DNA from 2 places in the Caulobacter sp. 10L414 genome. Region 1 is predicted to be linked to the other one. Evidence: riboswitches for the same ligand, from Rfam matches in the RefSeq annotation. Region 1 holds a riboswitch; the other holds the start of a gene.
What was found. Region 1 has a riboswitch for glycine ahead of AC1DCG_RS22080 (TonB-dependent receptor domain-containing protein). Riboswitches for the same ligand answer to the same signal wherever they lie in the genome.
Positions count from the first base shown of each region.

Region 2: linked by a shared signal. The riboswitch ahead of gcvT (glycine cleavage system aminomethyltransferase GcvT) and the one ahead of AC1DCG_RS22080 (TonB-dependent receptor domain-containing protein) in region 1 are both predicted to bind glycine.

Region 1 is NZ_JBFTJR010000074.1:6,021-20,698, reverse strand. It holds gene AC1DCG_RS22105 (hypothetical protein) at 1-1,756, shown strand, start outside; gene AC1DCG_RS22100 (Shedu immune nuclease family protein) at 1,872-3,068, shown strand; gene AC1DCG_RS22095 (hypothetical protein) at 3,227-3,481, shown strand; gene AC1DCG_RS22090 (TonB-dependent receptor) at 3,670-6,573, opposite strand; gene AC1DCG_RS22085 (S9 family peptidase) at 6,770-8,731, opposite strand; gene AC1DCG_RS22080 (TonB-dependent receptor domain-containing protein) at 8,890-11,598, opposite strand; glycine riboswitch at 11,735-11,826, opposite strand; glycine riboswitch at 11,830-11,918, opposite strand; gene AC1DCG_RS22075 (ABC transporter substrate-binding protein) at 12,185-13,261, opposite strand; gene AC1DCG_RS22070 (response regulator transcription factor) at 13,316-13,978, shown strand; gene AC1DCG_RS22065 (sensor histidine kinase) at 13,975-14,678, shown strand, end outside.
Region 2 is NZ_JBFTJR010000088.1:80-5,969, reverse strand. It holds gene gcvPA (aminomethyl-transferring glycine dehydrogenase subunit GcvPA) at 1-456, opposite strand, end outside; gene gcvH (glycine cleavage system protein GcvH) at 573-938, opposite strand; gene gcvT (glycine cleavage system aminomethyltransferase GcvT) at 1,012-2,124, opposite strand; glycine riboswitch at 2,282-2,372, opposite strand; partial or broken gene AC1DCG_RS23315 (hypothetical protein) at 2,478-2,582, opposite strand; gene AC1DCG_RS23310 (hypothetical protein) at 2,618-3,010, opposite strand; gene AC1DCG_RS23305 (site-specific DNA-methyltransferase) at 3,021-4,103, opposite strand; gene AC1DCG_RS23300 (dihydrofolate reductase family protein) at 4,307-4,888, shown strand; gene AC1DCG_RS23295 (lysozyme inhibitor LprI family protein) at 5,317-5,787, shown strand.

The DNA of each region.
Region 1 (14,678 bases):
CGGCTTTACCGCACGACTGGCGGCCTGGAACCACTTCGACAGCCGCAAGCAGTTCCTGCTGAGCATGGCCTTCCCCCACTTGTTGGGGGGAGGCCTACAAGCGGCTCTGGAGGATCGGGGGCCACTGGCTTGGCGTCTCCGGCTGGACGAAGAGCAGCTGGGCCGGCTGACCGGTCGACACGATCCGGAGCTCGCCCGATATCGAGAGCTTGTCAGCATGGTTGCTCGGCGGGTTTCGCCGGCGGCGTTACGCGCGGCGCCATATCACCGGGCGAGTTGGATGCTCCAGTTGCCCTTCTGCCCGGAAAGCTGGGAGGTTCTCATGGACCATTGCCCTGCCTGTCAGCGGCGATTGGGATGGGAAAAGGTGCTGGCGATCGAGCAGTGCGATCATTGTGGTTTCGACCTTCGGACCGCCGCAGCAACTTCGGTCCCAAAGAGGCAACGGGCCCCGCTGGCCTTGATGGCGGGGTTGGTCAATCGGGACCCTGCATTGCGGCTTTCCCCACGCCTGACGCTCCCGCCTCATCTGGCGAACTGCTCGCCGCTCGAGGTCTTCGAGTTGGCGATGGTCTTCGCCAGAGCAATTGCCTTGATGCGAAGCCGGCTGAAATTGAGGGTGTGCTCGCCTAGCAAGAAGACCGCCTACATGGCGGCCGGCATGGACATCATCTGTCGATACCCGGAGTCGTTTGACGACCTGATGGGCGCGGCAAACGAGGCGCTGCCGAAGTTTTTCCAAACTGTCCGGGCTTACGGCGGCAACTCGGTTGGGATCTATCAGCGGCTTTTTTCCGATTCGGAACCGTGTCCGCACGGGCCAACGCGGCTTCGCCAGAAACGAGAAGGCGGCGGACAGCTCACGCTTCGCCAGGCGGCACAGCAACTGCGGCTGGAGAACCGGGATCTGCGCAAGCTGATCGACGAGGGGCTTATGGGGGCACCGAAAGGCCGGGGCGTCGTGCGCAAATGTCAGTGGCTCGATCCAAGTGAGGTGAGCAGCTGCGCGCGCCGGCTGGAGAGCCGAATGTCATTGCAGGAGTTTTCCCGCGCTTTCGGATTGCCCGTCCGCGGAGTTGCCCAGTTGGTCAGCCTGGGCGTCTTGCCTCGAAACCAGGATCCAATGGTGAAGGCGCTGCATCCCACCACCCAGCTTGATCGAAGCGCTGCGGAAGAGGTGGTCGGCCGACTTTTAGCGATACGCCGCGTTCCGACTCCGGAAGTGCCGGTCTGGCCGATCGAAGACATCTTCCATGGCGTTGGCGGCCAAGAAAAGCCTTGGGGGACAATGCTGCGAGCCGCCTTGGATCGGCAAATCCCTCTCTATTGCGACGAAGAGATTTCGTCTGGCCTCCACATCGGGAAGCTCCAGATTCCACAGGCGTTGGCCTGGGAGATCCTTGGGCGACGCCTCCCAGAGCTGTTGGAGGTCCCGGACCTTACGTCAGAGGAGCTGTCCGGGTCGCCAATGACCAGGATCGAGGTCGAGAGCTATCTCAACTGCTTTCCTCGGGACTTGTCCTGGCTCCTGGCCGAAAAGCATCTCTCCAAAGGCCTGACGCCCCAGGAGGTGGCCGTGCTGGGGCAAAGCATTATCAGCTCGCGCGAGATCAGTTGGCGCTGGCGCGTCTCGCCAGCGTTACGCGAGGCGCTCGCGAAAGAACATGGCATCGGAAGAACGCTCGGGCCTTTCTGGTCGCGAGCGGCGGTTGAGGAACACTTCGCTTCGAAGTTTCCGTTCGGCCGATCCACCTGAAGCTACCCGGAACCCGATGGCTGAAAGCGAACCTGTATCTACAAACCTATGCCACTCCTTGAATCGAACAGCGTCAGCCGTCTAGCTTCGACCGCTGCTGATGGGGGTGGGACCAATGGACGACAGCGAACGCAACTTCCATTTCAACAAGCAACCAAACACGACGTATTTTTCGAGGCGAATTGCACCGACTATCGGCGAGCCGCTGCGCATCCTCTCAAGCGTCGTCGAGACTGCTGGCGCACTACGCTTCGCCAAGGTGCGGAACGAGATCCTGCTTCGCGCCACCCCGGGAGGTCGCGTGGAAATCAAGGCGACGATCTTGGAGGATGATCGCAACGTCCAGACGCTCACAATTCAGAAGTTCACTCCCGCCTCCGGCCCGCATGACAAAGTCCACTTCAGTTTCCAGAACCGCGAAATAGATGCGCTTCTGGAGTTTATGGCGGGCGTGAAAACGATCGACTTCGGAGGAGATGGCAAGGGGAAGTTATCTCGCGACGCGGTGCGAACCGTCGTTCTGGATGCCGCTCAAGCTCATCAAATTTTCAGCACGAACCAAGACCTGTTCGTCGCGCTAGCCGAACGTGAGGATCTCCAACGAGACTTAGTGGCCATCGGATACCGACGCCGCCAGCTCGACCGGTTCGAGCGGATGCTAAACGATCCACAAGCGTTCGCGGCCGAACAAGCCCAATACGGCAAAACGCCGGAAGCCACATGGCAGGCGTTCTTCGAAGAGAACACGTGGATATTCGGCTACGGGCTAACCTACCAGTTCCTATCCGGCCTCGACGAAAGGCGATTGGAGCAGACCGTTCGCGGCGCGGACTTGTCAGGCTCAGGAAAACGTATCGACGCGCTGATGAAAACACGCGGCATCATCAGCTCCCTTTGCTTCGTCGAGATCAAGCGACACGATGCTGACCTGCTCGATGAGACAAAGCCCTACCGCTCGGGAGCCTGGGCGGTTTCCAGGGAACTGAGCGGCGGCGTCGCGCAAGTTCAGACCACTGTAGCCGACACTCTCGATCGTCTCTCTAGGGCAATAACGGTCAGCGACACAGACGGCGACCCTACCGGGGAACTGCTGTTCAACGTTCACCCCAAGTCGTTCTTGGTCATTGGCCAGCTCAGTGAGTTCCAGACCGAGCACGGCATCAACCAGGCTAAATTCCGGTCCTTCGAAATGTTTCGACGGGAGATGCGATCCCCGGAAATCCTGACGTTCGACGAACTGCTCAACCGCGCGCGGTTCATCGTCGACCACCCTGTGCAACCTGTCCCGGCAGATAGCCGCGGACACGAGTGATGATTTTGCGCCGAACGCTCCTTGCGAAAACGTAGAAGGTTTACCAGGTAAAACTTATAGCTTGGGGAGATCATTCTTTGCAAAAACACCGCCTTTATCGGAAGGAATCCTTCGCGCGTCGCCTTGTGACTAAGCGTCCAGGGGGAGCCGTTTTCTTCGTGGCGTTCGCCATGTACTTAGCTATCGTAGGTGCATGGCTCGGAAGCGGCTTCAATAAGGTGCTCCCGCCCTATGCAGAAGCGCTCACCACTGCGACACTTGGCGAGATTTTTTCTCCCACCGGCATCTATCTTGCGGCTTTCGTCTCGATGATGGGGGTCGGTAAATTCGCCGCCGGCCTTGCTGCCGGGGCTGCCGCAAGTCAGGCGCTTGTGTTCTGGACAGGCCGTCCGCTTCCGGTGTTCCGCAAATAGCCACTAGGCAAAGTAGCGGTAAGTCGAATTGGTACCGGAGCCTGTTCATTGCGACCCAGGGCCGATCTTAAGTTGGTGAGCCACTCAGAGGGTCAGCGTTAGGCTGTTTCGCCGAACTGGGGGCAAACGACCCACTCCGATGAAATCAACGCCTTACGCGGTCGGCGTTAAGTTGCGCCGACAGCCCGCTAGAACCTCGCGATCAGCGAGACTTCCATGCGGCGCTTCAGCGGGTCGTCTTCCGACCAGCGGTCGAAGAGGTTGCGCACGCCAAGCCGCAGTTCAGTCTCCGACGCGCCGGCGGGCCGGGGCAGTTCCCAGGCCAGGGAGAGGTCGACCGTGGCGCGTTCGGGCAGCGCTGTCGGGACGTTGGCGTCGATGTAGCGGACGGCGGCCGAGGCGGCGAAGTGGTCGGTCGTCCAGCGCGCGCCGACCGCGCCCCGCCACCTGGGCACGCCGCCGTCCGGCGTGCGCTTGTAGACGCCGGAGTCGGCGGGAAGGTTCAGGCGCAGCGTCGGCTGCCAGGTCAGGGCGGCGCTGAGGCCAAGGCGCCCGCCGGCCAGGTCCAGATCGTGCTCGGCGAGCATATCCACGGCCTGCATCAGGCTGGAGCCGCTGTTCTCGAAGAGGTCGCGCACCTCCAGGATGCGGCCGCCCGTATAGCCCCTGGCGCGGTCGGCGTCGGTCAGGGGCGCGCGGATCACCGCGCCGGGAAAGCGGTCCTCGTTGAGGATGTAGAAGTCGGCGCCGCGCGAGGCCTGCACGATCAGGTCGCGTCCCTCGATGCGCGTGTAGTCGACCGACAGGCGCGTGCGCGGCAGCAGCGGCGAGGCCAGCACCACGCCCGCCGAATAGGTTCGGGCCAGGTCGGGGCGAAGATCGGGCGGCGCGCCCCAGACGTAGCGGAACCAGCCTTCCGCATAGACGGGCTGGCTGGGATTGCGCTTGGGGTCGACGACGAAGCCGGTGGACATGCTGGTCGTGGTCGAGACCATGTGCGGCTCGGGCAGCTGCCCGCCCGAGGCGTAGGCCGCGCGCAGGATCAGGCCGTTGACGGGCTCGGCCTTCACGCCCAGCAGATAGAGGTCGGCCGACTTGTCCAGCGGCGGGGCGGGCGAGCCGTTGAAGATGCGGATGTGGCCGGCCTGGCGCCGGGCCGCGGCCTGGAGCTCCAGTCCCCGCACGCCCACCACGCCTTCCAGCGGCGCGCGCAGCTCGGCGAACAGCGAGCGCGAGCGGGCGGAGACGTGGTTGTCGGGGTGGTTGGAGAAATGCGGCAGCCCCTCCCACAGCTGCTGGGCGGTCAGCGACAGCGTCAGGTCGCGACCGCCGATCCGGGCGACCGGGCCCGAAGCGCGCAGCGAGATGTCCTCCAGTCGCGAGGCGGCGTAGGGCGACGCAGGCGCCCAGGCGGCCTCGTAGCGGGAGAGATCGGCCAGGAACCTGGCCTGGTCGCCGAACGGGTTAGGCGCGGGCCGGCCGTCGCCGGGCGCCACGCCGCTGGCCACCGTCGACCAGGCCAGCGCCTCGTAGCCGGTCTCGGCGCTGATGGTGGTGGTGCGGGCCCCGCCCACGGCGTAGTCGACGCCGCCGCGCCAGCGCGCCGGCAGGTCGAACACCAGCCCGGCCGTGAAGCGGCGCGAGATCACCCGGCTGCGGGTGTTTCCCGAGACGAAGGGCACGGGCGCGACCAGCTCGACGGGGCTCGTTCCCGACAGCTTCGCCGCCGCTCCCTGGCCCGGCGTCAGCCAGGTCGAGAACGCCCCGGAGGCGGTGGGATAGAGGTCCAGGCTGGAGAGATAGATGTAGTCGAGATAGGCCTCCGCGCCGCGCCACAGCCTCTGGCGGACATTGACCAGGACCGCATCGGTGCGGCTGTCGGTCGACAGCAGGCGGTCGCGGTGGGCCGGGGCCAGGCCCGGCGCCGACTGGCCGGCGTTGCCGATCAGCACCGTCTCGATCGGCGTCGAACCGTCGTAGTCGGCGGGGATGTAGCTCTTCAGCATCGAGACGCCGCCGACCGTGAAGGGGCCGTTGACGCCGAACAGGGTGATCCCGTTGCCCGGCGGCCGGCTGTAGGCCTGGCCGGACTTGAGCAGCGCGCCGTCCAGGGGGGCGTAGGCCTCCGCCCGATCGCCATAGGCCACGCCGTTGAAGCGCTTCTGGCCGTAGCGGACCATCACCGCCGTGCCGCCGTCGTCGGCGCCATAGCCGATCCGGGCGTCGAAGCGGCTGTAGCCGCCGTCGCCATCCTCGCCCACACCGGCGGTGGCCGCGACCTCGGCCCCGCGATAGTCGCGGTCGAGCACCAGGTTGACCACGCCGTTGACCGCGCCCAGGCCATAGACGGCGCCGCTGCTCGACCCCAGGGTCTCGATCCGGCCGATCGCGGCCAGCGGAATGGGGCCGACGTCGGCCTGCAGCAGGTAGTCGTAGTTCGGGATCGCCGGCATGCGCCGCCCGTCGACCAGCAGCAGGGTCCTGGACTGGGCGTTGGGATCGCGGAAGGCGAAGTTCGAGCGCGACGGCGGCAGGCCCTGCGCCGTGCGCGGGATCGACTGGCGGCTGTCGCCGTTGCTGGTCAGCCAGGTCTGCAGGAAGTCGTCGGCCGAATGGGACTGGGCGGCGCGCAGCGTGCTGCGCTCAAACACCCGATAGGGCTGGATGTCGTCGGGATCGCGCCGCTGGTCGACGTTCTGGGTGCGCACGCCCACGACCAGCAGTTCGGGCAAGGCCACCGGACCGGAGGTTTCCTCGGACGGCGCGCCGCGCCCGGCTTTCACCACATAGACCCCGGCCTCGACCCGTTCGAACCGCAGACCCGATCCGGCCAGCAGCCGCTCCAGCGCCTCGCTGGGCGTCAGGCGTCCCCGCAGGGCCGGCGCCCGCCGCGCGCCGATCGTGTCGGAAGAGACCAGGATCTCGATCTGCGCCTGGCGGCCCAGTTCGGCCAGCGCGCGGTTCAGCGGCTGGGCGCGCACGGTCACGCTCGCCGTGCGCTCGGCCGCCCAGGCGGGCGCTGCCAGCGCCCAGGCGCAGGCCGCCGTCGCCAGGGCCCGCACAAGGCCGCCATGTCCGCTTCGAAAGGTCACCCGACAACCTTGCAGAGACCCTCACCCGCCCATCGGCGCTGGTCTTGGAGAAGTGCCCGGGCAATAGAACGAACACTGTTATTCAGGCAAGCGTTTGAACGCGCCCCGCCGCTGTCGCGCGGCAAGCGAACACGAAACAGGGCGCGGAACCCGGTTCCGCGCCCTGCCCTGTCCGTGGTCGGATCAATCGGTCCGGCTATTGGCCCAGCAGCGTCTTTCGCCAGAACATGATGCTGGACCAGAAGTAGTAGTCGGCGTTTTCCTTCTTGCGGAAGACGTGGCCGTCGTTCTTGGCCAGCAGGTGCCAGGCCTGCCCGCCCTTGGCGCGGACGGCGGCGATCATCTGGTCGGCCTCGGAGGCCGGCACGCGCGGGTCGGTGCCGCCGGTGGCCACCAGCAGCGGGATGGTGATCTTGTCGACGCTGGTCAGCGGCGAGATCTTCATCAGCTGGGCGCGCTGCTTGGGATCGCGCTCGTCGCCGTACTCCACGCGGCGCAGGTCGCGCCGGTAGGACTGGGTGTTCTCGAGGAACGTGACGAAGTTGGAGATCGCGACGTAGCAGTTGGCGCCCTTCAGGCGCGGGCTGTAGTGCGTGGCCGAGGCGTAGCACATGTAGCCGCCGTAGGAGACGCCGTTGACCGCGAAGCGGTCGGCGTCCAGCGCCGGCTCCTTGGTCAGGGCGTCGAGGAAGGCCCCGATGTCCTTGACCGAGTCCTCGCGCTTGAACGGGCCGTTGTCGAGATTGACGAAGCGCTTGCCGTAGCCCGACGAGCCGCGGACGTTGGGGAAGAACAGCGCCACGCCCAGCTCGTTGACCAGATAGTTGTTGCCGCCGAGGAAGTCGGGGCGGGTCTGGCCTTCGGGGCCACCGTGGATGTCGACGATCAGCGGGCGCTTGCCGGGGAACTTGGCCGGATCGGGCTGATAGAGGAAGCCCGAGACCGTCTCGCCGTCGAAGCTCTTGATCTCCACCAGGCGCGGCTCGACGTTCTTGGCCGGATCCAGGCCGCCGGTCTCGCTGTGGGTCCACTGGGTGACCTTCAGCGTCTTGGGATCGATCGAGAAGGCGTCGCCGGCCACCTTGGCCGACGACATCGACAGGCCGATCTCGCCCCACGGCGAAATCTCGATGGCCGGACCGATGCTGTAGGGGATGACGCCGCCGGGCAGGCCCTCGACGGTGCGCACCGCGCCGCTGGCCAGGTCCAGCACCCGCACGCGCGAGACCCCGGCCTCGTTGATGGCGTAGACCGCGAAGCCGCCGTCGGGCGACAGGGCGAAGTCGGAGACGTCCCAGCGCGCTTCCTTGCTGACGGGGACGAAGGCCTTGGTCTTCGCGTCCAGGCGGCCAAGGCGCAGGAAGTCGCTGTCCTTGTCCGAGGTCAGCCACACCGAGCCGTCGTGGGCGTAGTGGGGATCGACGAACGAGGCCTTGGCCTTCGGGTCGGTCAGCGGAACCATCGCGCCGCTGGCGAGATCCAGCTCATAGACCATGGCCTCGTTGATCGACATGCGATTGAGCACCAGGGCCTTTTGGCCGTCGGCCGAGAAGTCGGCGATGTTCCAGCCGCCGCCGGCGACCTTGGCGACCAGGCGGTCGGTCTTGGGATCGCGCGGGTCGACCACATAGAGGTCCATGTCCGCGCCGTTGCGGCGCGAGGAGGCGTAGCCGACCTGCTTGCCGTCGGACGACCAGGCGCCGAACCAGTTGCGGCTCTTGCCGTCGGTCACCAGGCGCGGGCGGCCGTCGACCAGCAGGTAGAGCTGGTAGAACTCGTCGCCGCCGACGTCCTTCTGCAGCACCAGGGCGTCGCCGGCGGGAGACAGGGCGGCGGCCAGGATCGGCTCGGCCTCGAAGCTCAGCTGGCGGCGGTCGGCGTCGGGCTTGGCCACCGTATGGACCTGGTCGGTGCCGCCGAACCTGGTCTTGATCAGCATCGAGCGATCGGCCGGGTTCCAGCCCAGGAAGTTGGCGTGGCGGGCCTGCAGGTAGGGCGTGGTCGCCGAGACCAGCTCCTGCGGGATCGGCGGCAGGCCGTCGGCGACGATGGCGGCCGGAACGGCGGCCACGGGGCCGGTTGCGGGGGCCGTCTGGGCCATGGCGAGGCCGCCGCTCGCCGCCAGCAGGGCGAGCGTCAGGGGAAGGCGCGAGATCATGGGGAAATCACCAATCGAGGGGGTGAGGCGCCGCCGGCCACGGGGGACCGGCCGGCGGCGCTGGTATCGGCCGGGCCCGGAGCCTTGAGGGAAGGCTCCAGGCCGCCAGGGTCGGGCGCGCCCGGCGGGGGCGACGGACGCGTCCGGTCCCGGCGTTCCTAGAAGCGCATCCGCGCGCCCAGGGTCACGTAGCGGCCGATGACGTCGTAGTAGGGCGAGTAGAGCGAGCCGATCGGCGGCTCCTTGTCGAACAGGTTGGTGGCGTTGGCGTAGAGTTCGACGTTGTAGCCGTTGAACTCGGGCAGCTTGGCGCGCACGCCCAGGTCGACATAGGTGTAGGCCTTGATGTGGCCGTTCACGAGATCGACGGTGTTGTTGTAGTTGCCGGGCGAGATGTAGCGGGCCCGCAGGTTGGCCCCGAACACCGGACCCGAGTAGTCCAGGCTGCTGACGACCCGGAACTCCGGCACGCCCAGGCCGAACGAGTAGCCCTGCGAGCGGACGTAGTCGATCTCGCTGACGCCGTCGTTGGTGGTCAGGTTGTTGACCCAGGTGCCGACGGTGCGCAGGCGCAGGCGGCCGTCCAGGCTGGAATGCACGCGCGAGGCGTCCATCGAGTAGGACATCTCCACGTCGACGCCGTCGGTCTTGTAGTTCGACAGGTTGACGTAGGTGGAGACGATCCGGGTGATGGCGTTGGTGGCGCTGTCGCGGGTGATCCGCGAGCACATGTCCTGGTTGCCGGCGGCGCAGCGGGTGACGATGTCCTGGGCGCCGATCGTGGTGATCACGTCGTCGATGTCGATGTTGTAGTAGTCGACCGAGACGTTGAAGCCCGGAATCTGCGGCGGCGAATAGACGAAGCCGGCCGTGAAGGTCTTGGCCGTCTCCGGCTGCAGGGCCTGGTTGCCGCCGCCGTTGGTCAGCACGTAGACGCTGGAGCTGGTCACCGGGTCGACGATGGTGTTGTAGCCCGTCGTGCTGGTGGTGAAGAGCTCGGTCAGGTTGGCCGAACGGATGTCGCGCGACTGGGTGATCCGGCCCCGGAAGCCCGGGAAGAACTCGTTGGTCGCGCCCAGCTTCCACGACCAGATCGAGCCGGTGGTGTCGTAGTCGCTGATGCGGGCGGCCGCATTGACCTCCAGCTTGTTGAGCACCGGCACGTCGCGGACGACGGGCACCAGCACTTCGGCGAAGGCTTCCTTGACCGTGAAGCTGCCCGACATCGCCGAGAAGCTGAACGAGGTGAAGGCCTTGGCCGTGTCGAGGGCGCCGACCGAGCGATCGACCGACTCCTTGCGGGCCTCGCCGCCGACGGCGATCGAGACCGGACCGGCCGGCAGCTCGAAGGGCTCGCCGCGCAGGCTGAAGCCGCCGACGTCGAGCTTGGAGGTCTCGCGCATGCTGGGCGTGCCGGTGACGTAGGCGATCGCCGCGGCCGAGGGCGAGCCCTCGCCGAACAGGTTGATCGGCACGCAGTTGGTGGTCGGGTCGGTCAGGGCGATGCGGCAGACCGCCTGGCCGCTCGTCGGGCTGATCACCGAGTCCACGGCGTTGGCGTAGTTCTGGGTCAGCAGGAACCCGGGGGTGTCGATGTTGTTCTCGTTCTCCCCGTGGCTGTAGTAAGCGCTCCAGCGCCAGCCGTCGCCGAACGAACCGTCCAGCGCGATCGTGCCCTGGGTGGCCACGCGCTCGAAGTCGATGGTCGAGTACGACAGGTCGCTGTTGAAGCGGCCCATGGTGAACTGGGTCTCGTCGGCGTTGGCCAGGGCGGTGCGCACGGCGGTCGGCAGGAAGGCGTTGTCGGCCTTGATCGTCAGGTTGCCGCGGTTGTGGTCGCCGAACCAGATGTAGTCGTTCCACATGCGCGAGTGGCGCAGCTCGGCGGTCAGCTTGACGCTGTCGGTCAGGTCGTAGGTGACGCTGGCCATGGTCGCATAGCGGCGCTGGGGCGTGACCAGGGGCGACAGGTCGTCGTTCGAGGGGCCTTCGCCGCCGATCGAGTTGGTGCCGCTGACCGTGCCGTAGTCGAAGTCGCGCAGGCTGCCGTCGGGATTGAAGGCCTTGCCCTTCAGCACGCCCGACATGATCAGGCCGCCGTAGGCCGCGTTCGAGAAGCCCACGTCGGGCGCCAGCTTGTAGCGGCCGTCGCCGTTGGGAACGGTGGCCCAGCGGCCGATGTTGGGACGGCTGTTCTTGGGAACCACGCCTTCGTTGTTGAGGAACTCGCCGCCGATGACGAAGTGACCGCGCCCGTCGGCGAAGCCCGTGCCCCAGGCGCCTTCGACGCGCACCTGCTCGGCGTCGTCATAGGACGAGACGCCGCCCTCGACGCCCAGCTTCCCGCCGGTGAAGTTGCGGTCGATCATGATGTTGGCGACGCCGGCCACGGCGCCCGAGCCCCAGGCGGCCGATGCGCCGCCGGTGACGACGTCGACGCCCTTGACCAGCACGCTGGGCACCACGTTCAGATCGTTCTCGCCCGAGAAGCGGCGACCGTCGATCAGCACCAGGGTGCGGCTGATGCCCAGGCCCCGCAGGTCGAGCGGGGCGTTGCCGGCGCCGGTGTTGGTGCCGGTGGTCTGGGCCGAGGTGGTGGCGCGGAACTGCGGCAGGTCGTTCAGGGCCGCGGCGATGTTCGGGCGCGCGCCGACGGCCAGGTCGACGTCGGTGACGCGGACGGTCGGGGTCGGGGCCTGGAAGCCGGCGCGGTCGATGCGCGAGGCGGTGACGACGATCTCGCCGACGCTGTCGTCGGCCTTGTCGCCCGAGGTCTGGGCCAGGGCCGCGCCGTGCAGCGCCAGCGCCGCGGGCAGGATGCTCGCGCCGATCAGCAGGGCGCGGCGGGAGTGACGTGAAAATGCCAAGTGAGATCCCCTCTCAAACATGCAGTCGACAGTCGCCCCCGCCCCGGACGCCCATGAACTGGACGGTCCGGCAGCTGCGATCCGCCAGCGGCGCACCACGCGCCGCTCGCGAAACCGCAAGGCGTTCCTCTGCCCCCGCTGTCCTGTTGGCCTGAGAGATTCGGAACGCACCGCGCCCTTGCTCCTTCGGCGAGACGCTCCTCCTGGAGGCGCGCCTGCTTTCCAGCGTCCTTGTGCTCCGCGGTCCTTTTGCCTGAGCGTTTCCGGGGCGGTTGCGCCTTCGGCGTCGGGTCGAACCTGATCTCTTCCGCAAGAGCAGGATCAGTTAGGCCGGGCGTTCCGCTGTCGGCAAAACCGGTGGAAGCGGCATGTTTTCATCGCGCCGGCCGCGATGAGCGGGCACGTTCTTCCTGACGATCAACCCAGGGGGATCGGCCATCGCCCTGCGGTTTCAACCGATCAGGGGGGCGTGACAGGTCGGTGACAGCTTCGCGGCGCGGGCGCGAGCCGTAAAAATGGGCTGAGCCCCGGCCCAGCGGGTCAATTTGCACAAACATTTGGCGACAATTGCCCGCAATGCGGGCGCCTAGTCGCGATCGCCCCGCGCGCGGCGCCAGCGGGCCAGCATTTCCTCGCGCCGGCCCTGGTCGAAATTGGCCAGCAGGGCCGGCCCGACCCGTATCGGACGGCCGCCCGGCGGCGGGCGCGCGCCCAGCCCCTCGCGGATCGGCGTCAGCCGCGCCTGCGCCAGCCGCCGCTGCCCCTCCTCCGACATCAGGTAGTCGAGGAACAGGCGCGCGGCCTTGGGATGGGGCGCCGAACGGGTGATGAACGCCACCCGCGCGATCGACAGGTAATAGTCGTCGGGCACGACATAGCCGATATCCGGCCCCTGCCCGCGCGCCCACCAGTCTGCGTAGGAGCGGTTCATGTCATAGGCCAAGAGATGCCGGCCGGCCGTGACGCTGGCCAGGATCGGCGCGCCGGGCACGTAGAGCCCGGGATCCGAGCCCGCCAGGGCGTCATACAGCGCCCAGGCGTCCGGATAGACCACCGTGTCGCTCGACAGGTAGAGGAAGCCCACCCCGCTCTTTTCCGGATCGTACATGGCGATCCGGCCGCGCCAGCGGGCGGGGTCGTCGCGCAGGGCCGCCAGCAGCGCGGCGTGGCTGCGCGGCACGTCCTCTTCTTTCAGCAGACGCTTGTTGTAGGCGAAGACGATCGGCTCGGCGGTGACGCCGAACCCCTGGTCGCGCCACACCGCCCAGGCCGGCAGGTGGCGGGCCTCGGGGCTGCGGTAGGTCTGGGCGTAGCCGTCGTTGATCAGCTTGACCTGGATGTCCATCGACGAGCTCCAGGCCACGTCGGCCACCGGCGCGCCGCTGTCGGTCTCGGCCATCACTCGCGCCTGCAATGGCCGGGCGGCGACCTCGACCATGGTCAGCTTGATCTTGGGAAAGCGCTTGCGGAACCCCTCGGCCACCGGGCCGTAGACGCCGGTGTTGACGTAGACGACGACCTCGCCCTCGCGCTGGGCGCCCATGACGTCCCAGGCGCTGGTCGCCTGCCCCTCGACGCGCGGCGCGCACGCCACCGCCAGACCGGCGAGCCCCGCCGCGCCGATCAGGCCCAGCGCCCGGCGTCTCTTGACCTCGACTGTCAATCGGCGTCGGATGGCCGGCGCTCCCCTTGCTTTCGTCGTGACGCTACATCCCCGATGAAGATACTGGTTGTCGAGGATGATCCGCCTCTCCGCCGTTCGCTGACCGCCACCCTCGAGAGCGAAGGCCACGAGGCCGTCTGCGCCGAGACCGGCGAAGCCGCCCTCGCCCTGGCCCTGCCCGGCGACTTCGACGCCATGATCCTCGACATCGGCCTGCCCGACATCGACGGCTTCGAGATCCTGTCGCGCCTGCGCCGCGAGGGCTTTTCCACGCCGATCGTCGTGCTGACCGCGCGCGACGCCGTGCAGGACCGCATCGCCGGCCTCGACATGGGCGCCGACGACTACGTGCTCAAACCCTTCGACCCGTTCGAGCTGGTGGCCCGGGTGCGCGCCGTGGTCCGCCGCAAGAGCGGCTACGCCGCCCGCATCGTCACCCTGGGCACGCTGACCTGCGACTGGGAGGCCGGCGCGGCCTGGGTCGGCCAGCGGCGGCTGGACCTGCGCCCCCGCGAGTGGGCCGCGCTCAAGGCCCTGGCCATGCGCCCCGGACGGGTGGTCGACCGCGGCCAGCTGGCCGCCGAGGTGTTTCCCGACGAGCAGCCGGCCTCGCCCAACGCGCTGGAGGTGCATGTCGGCCGGCTGCGCCGCAAGCTGCAGCCCGACGGCCCGCAGCTGCAGACCCTGCGCGGCGCCGGCTACCGGCTGGATCCGTGAGGCGCCGCCGCCCGCCCAGCCTCGTCGCCCGCCTGCTGATCGCCCAGGTGGCGCCGCTGGCTCTGCTGGGCGCGGCGCTGGCCCTGGCCGGCGCCCTGGCCGCCCACCAGGTGGTGGAAAAGACCTCCGACCGGCTGCTGGCCGGCTCGGTGGCCTCGATCGTCGCCCAGATCGGCGCCGAGGACGGCCGCGCCAAGGTCGCCCTGCCGCCCTGGTCGCTGGGCCTGCTCGACAGCCCCGAGCGCGACGCGGTGTTCTACGCCGTGCGGCAGGGGCCGCGCCTGGTGACCGGCTATGACGACCTGCCTCACCCGCCGGCCCCGCCGCCCAACGAGACCGACTTCGCCTATGCCCAGATGCGCGGCTATCGCGTGCGCATCGCCCAGGCCACGGTGATGGTGCCGGGCGTGGCCGAGCCCGTCGTGGTCGCCGTCGCCCAGAGCCTGGACTCCCGCCGCGCCAGCGTGCGCGAGCTGCAGTTCAACTTCATCATCCTGCCGCTGCTGCTGGTGCTGGTCGCCGCGGCCCTGGTGATCCCGGCCGTGACCTGGGGCCTGGCGCCCTTGCGCAGCCTGACCGCCGACCTGACCCGCCGCGCCCAGTCCTCGCGGCCCGACTTCGCGCCGGTGCGCGACCTGGACGCCCCGGCCGAGCTGTCGCCGGTGGTGGCGGCCTTCAACCACCTGATGCCCAGCCTGGA
Region 2 (5,890 bases), on a different contig from region 1:
GCGGGTGACGCGCTGGGCCATCATCACGGCCTCGGCCGTGGCGGTCGAGCCGTCATAGAGCGAGGCGTTGGCCACATCCATGCCGGTCAGGGCGGCGACCTGGCTCTGGAACTCGAACAGCACCTGCAGCGTGCCCTGGGCGATTTCCGGCTGGTAGGGCGTGTAGCTGGTCAGGAACTCCGACCGCTGGATGATGTGGTCCACCGTGGCCGGCACGTGGTGGCGATAGGCCCCGGCCCCGACGAAGAACGGCCCCTCGGCGGCCGAGCGGTTGCGGCGCGACAGGCGCAGCATCTCGCGCTCGACTTCCAGCTCGCCGGCGTGATGGGGCAGGTCCACAGGCTCGCTGCGGCGGGCGACGGCCGGCACGTCGACGAAGAGGTCGTCGATCGAGCCCGCGCCGATCACGCCGAGCATGTCGGCGCGGTCTTCGGGGGTCAGGGGGAGGTAGCGCATGGGGAGAAGCACCTAGGATTTGTCATCCCGGCCGAAGCGCCGGGATCTCCGGCGCCCGGCGGGCGAGATCCCGGATCGACGCTTCGCGCCGTCCGGGATGACACGAAAAAAGCGGCTTAGAGCGTCGCCAGGAACGCCTCGTAGGCGTCGCGGTCCATCAGGGCGTCGACCTCGGCCGGGGTGGACAGCTTCAGCTTGGCGAACCAGCCGCCGGCTTCCGGCGCGGCGTTGACGGTTTCCGGCGCATCGCCCAGTTCGGCGTTGGCTTCCACGACCTCGCCCGACACCGGGGCGTAGACGTCCGAGGCGGCCTTGACGCTCTCGACGACGGCCAGGCCTTCGCCTTGAGCCACGGTCTTGCCGACTTCCGGAACTTCGACGAACACCACGTCGCCCAGTTGCTCGGCGGCGTAGGCGGTGATGCCGACGGTGGCGATGTCGCCTTCGACGGCGACCCATTCATGGTCTTTGGTGAAGCGCATTGTCGGGCCCTTTCTCTATGTTTGCGACGCGACGGACGCCAAAACCGGCGTCCACTTTTGGCTGTCGCGTCGGCTAAAGTTTGCGGACGTAACGGGTGGGAACGAACGGGGAGGCTACGACCTCTGCGGCCGCCGGCTTGCCCCGGACGATGACTTTCAGCGTCGCGCCGATTACGGCGTAGGCCGGAGGCACGAAACCGATCGCGATGGCGCCGCCGAAGCTGGGGCCGAAACCGCCGCTGGTGACCTTGCCGATGACGTTTCCGTCGGCGTCGGCGATGTCGGCGCCTTCGCGCGCCGGGGCGCCTTCCAGCACCTTCAGGTTCACGCGCACGCGGGCCAGCTCGCCGGCCAGTTCCTTGGCGATGCGGTCAGCGCCCAGATAGTCGCCGGCCTCGCGGCGGCTCTTGCCGACGGCGAAGTTCAGGCCCGCCTCGATCGGCGAGACCGTCTCGTCCAGGTCGTGGCCATAGAGCGGCAGGCCCGCTTCGAGGCGCAGGCTGTCGCGGGCGCCCAGGCCGATCGGCTTGACGCGCTCGTCTTCCAGCAGGGTGTTCCAGATGCGGGCGGCGTCCGAGGCCGGCACCGAGATCTCGTAGCCGTCCTCGCCGGTGTAGCCCGAGCGCGAGATGATGGCGGGAACGCCGAAGGCGGTCAGGGCCTTGGCGTCCATGAACACCATTTCGGCCGCTTCCGGCACGTGGGCGGCCAGCACGGCGGCGGCTGCGGGACCTTGCAGGGCCAGCAGCGCGCGGTCTTCCAGGCGCTCCACCGTGGCTTCGCCGGCCAGGGTCTCGGCGATGATCTTGTAGTCGTTGTCCTTGCAGGCGCCATTGACCACGACGAACAGGCCGTCTTCGTCGGGACGGGCGGTCATCAAGTCGTCGATGATGCCGCCCTGCGCGTTCAGCAGCACGCCGTAGCGCTGCTTGCCGGCCTTCAGGCCCTGGTAGTCGGCCGAGACCACCTTCTCGAAGCTCTTGGCGGGGTTCTCGCCGCGCAGGCGGGCCTGGCCCATGTGCGAGACGTCGAACAGGCCCGCATGCTCGCGGGTCCACAGGTGCTCTTTCAGCACGCCGTCCTTGTACTGCACGGGCATGGAATAGCCCGCGAACGGAACCATGCGGGCGCCGGCCGCCACGTGGGCGTCGTAGAGCGGGGTCTTCTTGAGATCGTCGGTGGACACGCGGCGGGCTCCGAAACGGGGTCGGCGACGGTTCCGGCTCTCGCCGGTTGGTCGCGCCCCCGCTGTCCCTTTGGCCTGAGAGATTCCGGCCTCTTCCAAAGAGAAGCCTTGCTCCTTCGGCGAGCCGCCCTTTCGGGAGGCTTCTTTCCAGCGTTCCTAAACCCGCGCGGTCCTTTTGCCTGAGCGTTTCCGGGGCGGTTGCGCCTTCGGCCTCGGGATCGAATCCCGATGTCTCCCGCGAGGGTCAGGCGGTCAATGAGCGAGGGCGGGGAGGGAGTCAAGCGCGGCCGAGGTCTTGGCGCGTGGGGATCCGGCGACGCCTGGATTCGAGGCGCGCGACCAACCCTCGATCGTCATCCCGGGCGGAGGCGCGAATGCGCCGCAGACCCGGGACCCAGGGGCGACCGCATTGCGCCGGCCCCTGGGTCCCGGCTCTCCGCTTCGCTGCGGCCGGGATGACGAGGTTTAGAGTGCGCGGGAGAAGGCTTGGCCCTCAGCCCTTCTTCACCGCGCCGCCCTGGCCGACGAAGCCCAGCACCAGGAACTGCAGCGTCGCGCCCATGGCCACGCCCAGCAGGGTGACGCCCAGCCAGGCGGACGGTCCGGGCGTCGGGCCCATGCCCGAGCTCGCCGTCCACAGATAGACGCCCCAGACGAGAGCGGCCCCGGCCACGGGGCCGATGAAGGCGAGGTTGGCCTTCTCGCCCAGCCGACGCCGGCCGATGATCACCAGCACCGCGCAGCCGACGATCTGCACCAGCGGCCCGACCAGGTTCAGCGGAAAGCTCGCCTTGTCGGGCAGCGCCGAGGTGCACAGCATGGTCAGCACGATGGCCAGGCAGCCGATCGTCCAGTAGCGGCGAACGCCGATGGGGCCTTCCTTCACTTGAAGGCGATCAGGCGTGGGGCATGGCCGCGCGCACCTGGGCGCGCAGCACGTCGATGGGGGCCAGGCCCGCGTCGGTCTTGAAGTGCCAGTAGGTCCAGCCGTTGCAGGCCGGGGCCGACTGCACCATGGCGCCGATCTTGTGGATCGAGCCGGTCAGGTCGCCGACCGCGATCGAGCCGTCGGGGCGCACCTTGGCCGCATGGGCGCCCTTGGCGCAGTACAGCGTGTCGCCCGGATGCAGCAGGCCGTTCTCGACGATGACGCCGAACGGCACGCGCGGCTCGGCGCGCTTGGAGCCGGTCATCTCCAGGTCCTGCGGCGCGATCGGCGTCACCTGGGCGATGCGGGTCTTGGCGTGCTCGACATATTCGGCCTCGCGCTCGATGCCGATGAACTTGCGGCCCAGGCGCTTGGCGGCCGCGCCCGTGGTGCCCACGCCGAAGAACGGATCCAGGATCACGTCGCCCGGCTTGGTGGTCGACAGGATCACCCGGTAGAGCAGGGCTTCGGGCTTCTGGGTCGGGTGGGCTTTGGCCCCATCGGCGCCCTTGATGCGCTCCTCGCCGGTGCACAGCGGGATGGTCCAGTCCGAGCGCATCTGCACTTCGTCATTGGCCATCTTCAGGGCGTCGTAGTTGAAGGTGTAGCGCTTGGCGTTCTGGCTCTTGGAGGCCCAGATCAGGGTCTCGTGGGCGTTGGCGAAGCGGGTGCCCTTGAAGTTGGGCATCGGGTTGGTCTTGCGCCAGATGACGTCGTTGAGGATCCAGAAGCCCAGGTCCTGCACCGCCACGCCGACGCGGAAGATGTTGTGATAGCTGCCGATCACCCAGATCGCGCCATCGTCCTTGAGCACGCGGCGGGCGGCCTTCAGCCACTCGCGGGTGAACTTGTCGTAGGCGGCGAAGCTCTCGAACTGGTCCCAGTGGTCGTCGACCGCGTCGACCTTGGAATTGTCCGGGCGCAGCAGGTCGCCGCCGAGTTGAAGGTTGTAGGGCGGGTCGGCGAAGATCAGGTCGACCGACTTCTCGGGCAGGGCGTTCATCGCCTCGATGCAATCGCCCTGAATGATGGTTTCCGGCCCGAACGCCATGTCCGCTTCCTTGCAAAACACCCAACGGAATCATGGAGTCCCGTGGTTACCCGGGAATGAACGGTCATGGTTAGCCACTGGTTAATCGCGATTCGAAAAACGGTTAACAGTGCTTGATGTTCTGCAAATGTTCTCTATCGTGAACTCGACCGGGGCGCGAAGCGTCCGGCCGCTTTGACGAGGTTGGGGGATGTGAGGGGGGCATGGCGTTGATCCGCGGGTTCATCGCGTCCAGCCTCGACGGCCGCGTCGCCGACGCCGGCGGCGGGGTCGAGTGGCTGGCGCCGTTCCGGAAAGTGGATCCCGGCTACGGCGCCTTCATCGATCTGGTGGGCACGGTGGTCATGGGCCGGTCGACCTATGACCAGATCCCCAGCCTCGGCATGGGCTGGCCCTATGCCGGCAAGCGCGGCTTCGTCGTCACCTCCCGGCGGGGCGATCCGGTGCAGCGCGGGGTGAGGTTCTGGCGCGAGGGGCTGCCGGCCCTGGTCGCCCGCCTGCGCGACCTCGACGACGGCGACGCCTGGGTGGTGGGCGGCGCGGGGCTCCTGGCGGCTTTCGCCGAGGAAGGCGCGCTGGACCGCCTGTCGCTGCTGATCGCCCCGGTGTTGCTGGGCGAGGGGCGACCGCTGTTTCCCGAACGCGGCGGCGCGCCCAGGGGCCTTGTCCTGCGCGGCGCGGCCTCGCTGGCCATGGGCGTGGTGCGGCTGGACTACGAGCTTTTGCCGCTCAAGGCGGCGCGCGGACGGGGGCGGGCGGCGGCGTCGGACGGGGCCGAGGCGTGAGGGGGCGTTAGCTTGCGACCCATTGCGGAACGTCGGTCGATTGCGACAATGACGATATGCACAGCGCCACTGCCTACGAGCGTCGAGCGACCCTGACCATAGATCAGCTTCAGCGGCTGAGGGCTGAACTCGTCGACGAGGTCGGGAAGTATAGGGTCGCTATCCGAGGCTATTCGTCCCAAAAAAATGGCGCAACATGGCGCCCCCTATTTGGCGCAGCTCGAAGCACGGGTTGCCGAGATTGACGCCCAGATCGCTAATCGAATGTAGGTCCGCAAGCCGCCTGGCTGACGTTCCAACCCCCGCCCCTGGCGGCTGGGCTCCACCTCCATCCTCGGCGCCGGCGCCAATTCCCGCTCTCGACCCGTCGCGGACGTCGGGAACGACCGTCAAGGAACCAGGATGATGCTTAAGTCGGGAGCCGAAGCGTGAGGTCGGTGCGGGTCTCAGGCCTTTTCCTGGCGCTGCTTGCGTTCAGCTACGCGAAGTTCGCCTCGGCGCAAGCCGGCCCGCGCGCGGAAGCATCCAGCCGCCCGGAAGGGCGATGTGATCAGGCGTCCTCCCAGGCCAAGACGTTCAGCTGCTACTTCGAGCTGGCGGCGACATCGCGAGCAGAAGTCCAACGTGCGTTCGATCGCAGCCTTGAAAGCGCGATGGCCCGAGACAGGGAATTCAATGCCTATCCACGCGCGCAGGGCATGCCGAGCGCATCGCTGGCCGAACGGTTGAAGCTCTCCCAAACCGCATGGCTGCAATACGCCGACGCCCAGTGCGGGCTCGAAGGGGAGACCTCGTTTGGCGGCAGCGGAACCGATATCCTCGACGCGGCGTGTCGCTACCGGATGAATTCGAACCGCCTCCAGGAACTCGAAGCGGCGCGCCAGCTGCTTGAGCGTTGAAGATCCGCCTGGCCAGCCAGGGGCGGCTGTCTGCCCTGGTCGGACGTTGCAACTAGCCGTCCTGTCCAGGCATGGTCGTGGAATGTCCGTCCTGTCACAGACC